Regions from separate parts of the Pseudoalteromonas sp. AWH4_217 genome, predicted to be linked through region 1. Evidence: predicted binding sites of a transcription regulator. Region 1 holds the regulator's gene; the other holds the start of a gene.

What was found. The regulator MetJ, encoded in region 1, represses methionine synthesis genes. The targets are predictions, from matches to a motif close to TAGACGTCTAGACGTCTA.
Region 2: ACXAH1_RS20010 (homoserine O-succinyltransferase) is a predicted target of MetJ. The motif match lies at 1,257-1,274, and genes of this name have one in related genera.

Annotation. Positions count from the first base shown of each region.
Region 1 is NZ_JBSWYM010000017.1:98,630-103,187, reverse strand. Features, by position in the region: gene priA (primosomal protein N') at 1-759, opposite strand, end outside; gene rpmE (50S ribosomal protein L31) at 1,069-1,284, shown strand; gene ACXAH1_RS19395 (hypothetical protein) at 1,393-1,545, opposite strand; gene ACXAH1_RS19390 (malic enzyme-like NAD(P)-binding protein) at 1,917-3,158, shown strand; gene metJ (met regulon transcriptional regulator MetJ) at 3,229-3,549, opposite strand; gene metB (cystathionine gamma-synthase) at 3,849-4,558, shown strand, end outside.
Region 2 is NZ_JBSWYM010000019.1:7,546-12,103, forward strand. Features, by position in the region: gene ACXAH1_RS20005 (PAS domain S-box protein) at 1-1,231, shown strand, start outside; gene ACXAH1_RS20010 (homoserine O-succinyltransferase) at 1,360-2,307, shown strand; gene ACXAH1_RS20015 (homocysteine S-methyltransferase family protein) at 2,363-3,385, shown strand; gene metH (methionine synthase) at 3,397-4,558, shown strand, end outside.

The DNA.
Region 1 (4,558 bases):
TGGTGTCAGGCCTATTTCTGGTACCAGCACCAATGCTTGTTTGCCGCTGGCTAAAATGGCCTCCAGACTTTGTAAATACACTTCTGTTTTACCACTGCCCGTGACACCTTCAAGTAAAAATGTACGAAATCCGGTTTGACTGTTGATGGCACTGCAAGCCGTGGCCTGTTCAGGGTTTAGCCTGGGTTTAGTGCCCAGTTGCAATGGGGTCGATTGCCAGTCGGTGTCGGTGCGCAGTTCTTCCCGGATCAGATTTTTTTCGAGCAGTGCTTTGATCTGTGCCTGCGAGAAGCCGAGTGTTTTCAGTTCACTGGCGGTCGCATCACCGGCGCTGCGCAGTTGCTCAAGCAAGGCAAGTTGCTTTTTGGCCCTGAGTTGTGTGGTTTCACGTCCTGTCTCAGTGAGGGTCACTACAGGGACTTGCGTTTTATCAACCTGCTCTCCCTCGCGCAATGCACCAGGCAGGGCGGTGAACAGGGTTTCGCCTAACGGGTGGCAGTAATATTGTGCACTGAAGCGCAAAAAACCAAGGTGCTCGGGCGACAAGATAGGCGTGGTATCGATTACCGACTCAATGGCTTTTATTTTGTCTTGTGGTACATCACTGTGATTTTTCAGTGCGACAACGACGGCAATGCAGGCTCTGTTGGCGAATTTGATCCGCACCCGGCCTCCGACGCAAGGCTGCTGTTGCGGATCAAGGCGGTAATCAAAGGTTCTATGTAAAGGCACTTTTAAAGCGACTTCGGCGAAGCGCATGGAGACTCCGGCATCTGAGTATCAAAGTTAAGGATAGCTGTCTGATTGTGGTTAAACATGCAATCAGAACCGGCGGTCAGTATACCGTAACAGCGTAAAATTGCATGTGTATGCTGACACAGCGTGCTTTTCGCTTGGTGATTCACGGCCTCATGGTGAGATTGCACAAAAAATAACTGCTAATTTGCATTTATTGCTTGTGGATCATCCTAATTGACCCTAAAATACGCGTCCACAATTTTTGTATAACTACGTATGGTGCCAGACTTCGGGTTTGGAGAGCGATACGGCCTTAACTAGAGGTGCCCTATGAAAGAAGGTATTCATCCTAAGTACGAAACAATCTCAGCAACTTGTTCGTGCGGTAACAAATTCGAGACTCGTTCAACACTGTGTAAAGACATTCACCTGGACGTATGTTCTGCTTGTCACCCGTTCTATACTGGTAAGCAGAAGATCTTAGACACAGGTGGTCGTGTTGATCGCTTCAACAAGCGCTTCGGTGCGCTTAGCAGCAAGAAGTAAGCACTACTTTTGCTGTAGAAAAAGCACCTTCGGGTGCTTTTTTCGTTTCTGCACTCCCGGTTTTTCAATCTGGCATTTGCCTTTCCCCTTCAGAGCCAAGTGGACGGATCAGTTCGGTTTGGTTAGTAAAGTTTCCAGTAAAAAGGTGCCTATTGTCAGAAAGCGGGTGTACTCGCTAATACCTTCAAAGGCTGGCTTTATGACAATCCTGTCATGACCTGTTTCAGCGTGAATGACCATATTCAGCTGATTAATATGCATAGCTATCCGTTATAAATTCAGGTTTATAATTCGATAAAATCTTCGATTTGTGCGTAAATTTAAGCTAAAAAGCATTAAATGTTGCGAACTTGTTTTTTTAGTTTGCTTTATTTATTTCGTTTATATTCTGCATAAAAATGACGCTATTTTGAACTGAAAATGACACTTATCAGATCATTTATTGTGAGTTAACTTTGCCGAAAAGTAGCAAAAAAGTCGCTAAATATTGCTAACTGCCAACTATTTTTGCTTTAACAGGATAGACCTGATATCGCTTGAATTAATTTTTAAAAAAGGTATGGTTTAAAGCAGTTAGCGAATTTTTTATCTCACTCTCACTTTCAACTTCTTCGTTAGGAAAAAATCGCGTCATGTCAGACTTTCGTGAACAAGCGTTACATTATCATGCCCACCCCGTTCCAGGAAAAATCAGCGTTGAGTTGACCAAGCCTGCGGAAACCGTCAAGGATCTGGCCCTGGCATACAGTCCAGGTGTTGCTGAACCAGTCCGTGAAATTGCTGCCGATCCGAGCAATGCTTATCGTTACACAGGTAAAGGTAACATGGTTGCCGTTATCAGTAATGGTACTGCGATTCTGGGTTTGGGTAATCTTGGCCCTCTGGCATCTAAGCCTGTGATGGAAGGTAAAGCGTTACTGTTTAAACGCTTTGCAGGCCTGGATTCGATAGACATCGAAGTTAAGCATCGTACCACAGAAGACTTTATCAACACGGTTGCCAATATTGCCGATACCTTCGGTGGCATCAATCTGGAAGATATTAAAGCACCTGAGTGTTTTGAGATTGAGCGTGCGCTGATTGAGCGTTGTGATGTACCGGTATTCCATGATGACCAGCATGGCACTGCAATTGTTACTGCTGCGGGTATGTTGAACGCACTGGAGATCCAGGGCAAGAACATTCATGACGCTATTATCGTTTGCCTGGGTGCAGGTGCTGCTGCCATCGCCTGTATGGAGCTGTTAATCAAGTGCGGCGCGCAGCGTGAACACATTTATATGCTTGACCGTAAAGGCGTCATCCATACGCGTCGCGATGATCTGAATGAGTACAAAAAGCTGTTTGCCAATAACACCGACAAGCGCACCTTACAGGATGTGATTGAAGATGCGGACGTGTTTGTGGGCGTGTCTGGTCCGGACCTGTTGTCTCCGGAAGACCTGAAACTGATGGCTGACAAGCCTGTGGTTTTTGCATGCTCTAACCCGGATCCTGAGATCAGCCCGGAAGTGGCGCATGGCGCTCGCGACGATCTGATCATGGCAACAGGTCGTTCAGACTATCCAAATCAGGTTAATAATGTACTGTGCTTCCCGTTTATCTTCCGTGGTGCACTGGATGTGCGTGCAACGGCCATTAACGATGAAATGAAGATTGCGGCGGTTGAAGCGATCCGCAGCATTGCCAAAGAGCCGGTCCCTGCTGAAGTGCTCAAAGCGGCGGATGTCGACAGTCTGGAGTTCGGTGAACATTACATCATTCCTAAGCCGATGGACCCGCGTTTGTTGCCACGCATAGCCCGAGCGGTGGCTGAGGCGGCGGTTGAGTCCGGTGTGGCGCAAATAGAGATGCCAGAAAATTATATGGCATAAGCCGGTCTGAGCAAAAAAAAGCCTCACATTGTGAGGCTTTTTTTGTTGTTGTTCACTGGTGCCGACGAGATTATTCTTCGTTAATCTCTGGGATCTCCAGCCCCATTTCTGTCATGATCTGACGCACTTCTGCCGGGATCTTCTCCGGGTTATCTTTGCGCAGGTCCTCATCACCAGGTAGCGGCTGGCCGGTAAAGGCATGCAGAAATGCCTCACACAGTAACTCACTGTTAGTTGCGTGGCGCAGGTTGTTAACCTGGCGACGGGTGCGCTCATCGGTCAGCACTTTAAGCACGTTGAGCGGGATAGAAACGGTAATCTTTTTTACCTGTTCTGATTTCTTACCGTGTTCTGCATAAGGGTGAATATATTCACCGTTCCATTTAGCCATAGTGGTGTACTTGCCTCAGTGTTGTAGATGCAATGCGAATAAGACTGCGTACTGTGTATGGATCCAACCGTGACACGTAGGCTCTCTGTTGGCAATGTTGCACGTCATTTGCCATATTTAAGCTCAAATACTCAGTCTTATTAGCATAGAGTTCGCGTTGAGTGGCGAAATTTTATCGGTTTAAAAAAGATAGTCAAATACTAGTTATTTAGCCATTTAGCAGTATAAATGTTTTGACTTCTAACTTTTGTTCATCTAACCTTTTAGACGTCTAAACATCCAACTTAGCCAGGTGACCTATGAGCCAAAGCAACAAGTCAACCATAGCGGTACGTACAGGCATTGATGCTGACAAGCATCATGGTGCGGTGGTGCCCCCGCTTTATTTGTCGACCACCTATTCATTTGCGGACTTCGATAAGAAGCGTGACTATGATTATGGCCGCAGCGGCAACCCGAATCGTGACATTCTCGCGCAAACGCTGGCGGAGCTTGAAGGTGGCGCAAAGGGCATCATTACGGCTACCGGCATGGCTGCGGTACATCTGGTGACTCAGCTGCTCAATGCTGACGACACCTTAGTGATCCCACACGACTGCTATGGTGGTAGCTATCGGTTGTTTACCTCATTGGAAAAGCGTGGATTACTGAAGGTGAAAGTCCTGGATCTGACACGCAGCGAGAGCTTGCAGGAGATCCTGGCCATTAAACCTAAGCTGGTCTGGATAGAAACGCCGAGTAACCCGATTTTGCGATTAACCGATATCAAAGCGGTCACCGACGTTGCTGCACAGTGCGGTGCACTGGTGGCGGCCGACAACACCTTTCTTTCGCCGGCGCTGCAAAACCCCATCGCATTTGGTGTGGATATTGTGGTGCACTCCACGACCAAATATATCAATGGTCATTCTGATGTCGTCGGTGGTGCAGTGATTGCCAAAACCGAGGAACTTGGTGAAGAACTTGCCTGGTGGGCGAACAATATCGGTATCACAGGCGCACCGTTCGA
Region 2 (4,558 bases), on a different contig from region 1:
AGTACTCATTGGCGATTCGCTCAGGCTCAGTCAGGTATTACTCAACTTGCTCAGCAATGCAGTCAAGTTTACCCCTCAGTATGGCAGCCTTTCTCTCGAGCTGACGGTGAGGTCCCTGACAGAATCGAGCGCGCACATCAGGTTCACGGTATCTGATTCCGGCATTGGTATCTCTAAGAGCCAGCTACAATCATTGTTCACCCCGTTTACCCAGGCAGATACGTCGACCACCCGGCAATATGGTGGCACCGGACTGGGCCTGGCAATCAGCAAGAATCTGATAGAACTGATGCACGGTCGGATTTGGTGTGACAGTGTCGAGGGGAAAGGCGCACGCTTTTTTGTTGAGGTTGAATTGCCACTCGGTGAGGCGATGGCCGAGTCTACGGCACAAGCCAGCATACAGCTTGAACAAGGGGCGATGTATGGTGTGCTTGAAGGTGCAAAGGTGTTACTGGTGGAAGACAACGATATTAATCGTGAGATTGCCCAGGAAATTCTGGCGGATGCAGGTATGCAGGTCATTACCGCAGAGCACGGCAAAGAGGCCCTGGCGAGATTACAGGAAACACCTGTTGATTTGATCCTGATGGATTGTCAAATGCCGGTAATGGACGGCTATTCAGCCACCCGGGAGATCAGAAAAAGGCTGGTCTGCCGACGACTCCCGATTATCGCCCTGACAGCCAATGTCATGCCACATGACCTTCAGGAGATAAAAGCCTGTGGTATGGACGACCATATTGCCAAGCCGATTAATGTTGAACTGGCCTATCAAAAAATCTACCACTGGCTGAGCCGCAAACCGGGTAAGGCTGAGCCAGAAAGGCCCTTAGCCAAAGAGTCAGAGCAATCTCGTATGACACGACCCGAGCCCACCCCATCGCCAAATCAAGCCGCAGGAGATTTACTCGATAGGGCGCAGGGACTCAGGCATGTAAACGGTAACGAAGCTTTTTACCGCAAAATGTCGGATAAGTTTATTTTGAGACAGGAGGCATTTTGTGTGCAACTGAAAGAAAGGTTGCAAGAAGAGGACATCGAAGCGGCTGCCCGAATGGCACATACATTAAAAGGGCAGGCAGGTTATCTGGGGCTGGTGCGCTGTGCTGAGCTTGCGGCGCAGCTGGAGCAGGCCATTGCGCAGCAAAATCCTCTGCAGTCAAACTTGATTCTGGAACTTGAAGACGTATTGACGCGTTCCTGTCAACTGCTTAAAGCGTCACCGTAGGGGCCGGGTGACAGAATGTTTAATTTGGACGGCTAAACATCTAGAAGTTGAAATTTATTCCCGTTGCTTCATAATGTCGCAAGTTAGCGGATCTATCTTTAAAGGTCCTAGTCACTGAGGGGAATATCATGCCAATCACAGTCACCGACGATTTACCTGCCATCAGCCATTTGCGTCATGAAAATGTCTTTGTGATGCCACAAAGCCGAGCCAGTACGCAGGAGATCCGGCCTATGCGGCTGGCGATACTCAACCTGATGCCCAATAAGGTGGAAACAGAAGTACAGTTTATTCGTCTGCTGGCCAATACGCCCTTGCAGGTGAACGTGGATCTGTTGCGCCTGGACACCCACCGCAGCTCCGACAATTCCGAGCAGCATCTGAATATGTTTTACCGTTATTTTTCGGATGTCAGAGAAGAAAACTACGATGCGCTGATTGTAACCGGTGCACCACTTGCTCACCTCGAGTATGAAGAAGTGACTTACTGGGAAGAGTTGCAGGCATTTTTCGACTGGGCCGAACACCATGTAACCTCAACGCTGTTCTCCTGCTGGGCGGCACATGCCGGCCTGTTTCATCATCATGGCCTGAAGCGGGCGCTTAAAAAAGACAAGCTGTGCGGGGTGTTCCGCCATCACTGCTACTTTGAACATGGTGCACTAACCCGTGGCTTTGATGATGAGTTTTTGGTACCCCATTCACGATACGGCCATATTGAGGCCAGCCAAATTGAAGCATGTGACGAGCTGGTGACACTGGCTGGCTCTGAGCGAGTCGGGGCCTATTTAATTAAAAATGTGTCTGGCAGCCAGGTGTATATTACCGGGCATCCGGAATATGATGCCGATACCCTAAGCAAAGAGTATTTTCGCGATTGCGAAAAAGGGCCGGATGCACCCAAGCCGGAGAATTACTTCCCCGAGGATGATGTAAACGCCAAGCCATCAAAGACATGGCAAAGCCATGCCTTTTTGTTATTCTCCAACTGGTTAAACTACTATGTTTACCAGACCACTCCGTACGATATTAATCTGGTTAGCCAGGATGTAAGGACTAACAATTATGCCGAATAAACATATCACCACCGCGGCTGATGGTGCAGCCATTGCCGATGCACTTAAAACGGCCATGCAACAGCGTATTTTGATCCTCGACGGTGCTATGGGCACCATGATCCAAAAACACAAATTTGAGGAAGAGGATTATCGGGGCGAGCGTTTTAAAGACTGGCATGTCCTTATCAAAGGTAATAACGACCTGTTAAGCCTGACTCAGCCTGACGTGATCCGCCAGATCCATCGTGAATATCTTGAAGCGGGTGCGGACATTATTGAAACCAATACCTTTAACGCCACCACTATTTCGATGGAAGATTACGATATGGCCAGCCTGAGCCGCGAGATCAACGTCGAGTCGGCCCGTCTGGCACGGGCTGTATGTGATGAGTTTACCGCCAAAGACCCGAGTAAGCCGCGTTATGTGGCCGGTGTTTTGGGGCCAACCTCAAAAACCTGCTCGATTTCACCTGATGTGAATGACCCAGGTTATCGCAATGTCTCGTTTGATCAGCTGGTGGCGGCCTATATTGAGTCGACCGAAGCCTTAATTGAAGGTGGCGCACATCTGATCCTGATTGAAACCATCTTCGATACGCTGAATGCTAAAGCGGCGGCTTATGGGGTGGAAGAAGCCTTTGAGCGCACCGGTATAACCCTGCCGGTGATGATCTCCGGGACCATTACCGATGCGTCAGGGCGTACCTTGTCGGGCCAGACAACCGAAGCCTTTTACAACTCTATCCGTCATATCAAACCGATTTCCATTGGACTGAATTGTGCACTTGGCCCGGATCTGCTGCGAGCCTATGTCGAAGAATTGTCGCGGGTGTGCGAAACCTATACGTCTGTGCACCCTAATGCGGGCCTGCCGAATGAGTTTGGTGAGTACGACTTGGAAGCCCCCGAGATGGCACAGGAAATCATTGACTGGGGTAAGGAAGGTTTTATTAATATTGTGGGTGGTTGCTGCGGTACAACACCCAACCATATTCGCGCTTTTGTAAAAGGGCTGGAGCAGGTGGCACCGCGCACTTTGCCTGAGCTTGAAGTAAGAATGCGCCTGGCGGGCCTTGAAGCCTGTAATCTGAATTAGGAAGTACTGATATGACGCAATCTACAGCCATTTTTACTAACGTTGGTGAAAGAACCAATGTGACCGGCTCGGCGCGTTTTAAGCGTTTGATCCTGGAAGAAGATTATGAAGCCGCGCTGGATGTGGCGCGCAGCCAGGTGGAAAACGGCGCCCAGGTGATCGACATCAATATGGATGAGGCGATGCTGGATTCTAAGGCCGCCATGGTTAAGTTCCTGAACCTGATTGCCTCAGAGCCGGATATTTCCCGCGTGCCAATCATGGTCGACTCTTCCAAATGGGAAGTGATTGAAGCGGGCCTGAAATGTATTCAGGGTAAGGCCATCGTCAACTCAATTTCACTCAAAGAGGGCCGAGAGCCGTTTGAGCGTCAGGCGAAGATCATTAAGCGCTTTGGTGCGGCTGTGGTGGTGATGGCGTTCGACGAAACAGGCCAGGCCGAAACAGCCGACCGCAAGTTTGAGATCTGTGAGCGTTCTTATCGTATTCTGGTGGATGAGCTGGGTTTCCCGCCGGAAGACATTATTTTTGATCCTAATATCTTTGCTGTGGCAACGGGGATCGAAGAGCACGATAACTATGCTGTCGAGTTTATTGAAGGCACCCGACGCATCAAGCAAAACCTGCCGCACTGTAAAGTGTCGGGCGGGGTGTCGAATGTGTCTTTCTCGTTCCGCGGTAACAACCCGGTGCGTGAAGCCATTCACTCGGTGTTTTTATATCATGCCATTCAGGCCGGTATGGACATGGGCATTGTCAACGCGGGTCAGCTGACGGTATACGATGATATTCCCGATGAACTGCGCAAGGCGGTAGAGGATGTGGTCCTCAACACTGACCCCGGTGCCGGTGAGCGTCTGGTAGAGATAGCGCCTAATTACTCGGGGATGGCACAGGCTGAGAAAGCGGAAGATCAGGAATGGCGCAGCTGGCCTGTGGCCAAGCGCCTGGAGCATGCGCTGGTTAAAGGCATTACTGAATTTATTGAAGAAGACACTGAAGCCTGTCGTCAGCAGTTTGATAAACCCATTGAGGTGATCGAAGGCCCGCTGATGGATGGCATGAATGTGGTCGGCGACTTATTTGGTGCCGGTAAAATGTTCCTGCCTCAGGTGGTTAAATCTGCACGCGTGATGAAACGGGCAGTGGCCTATCTGGACCCTTACATTGAGG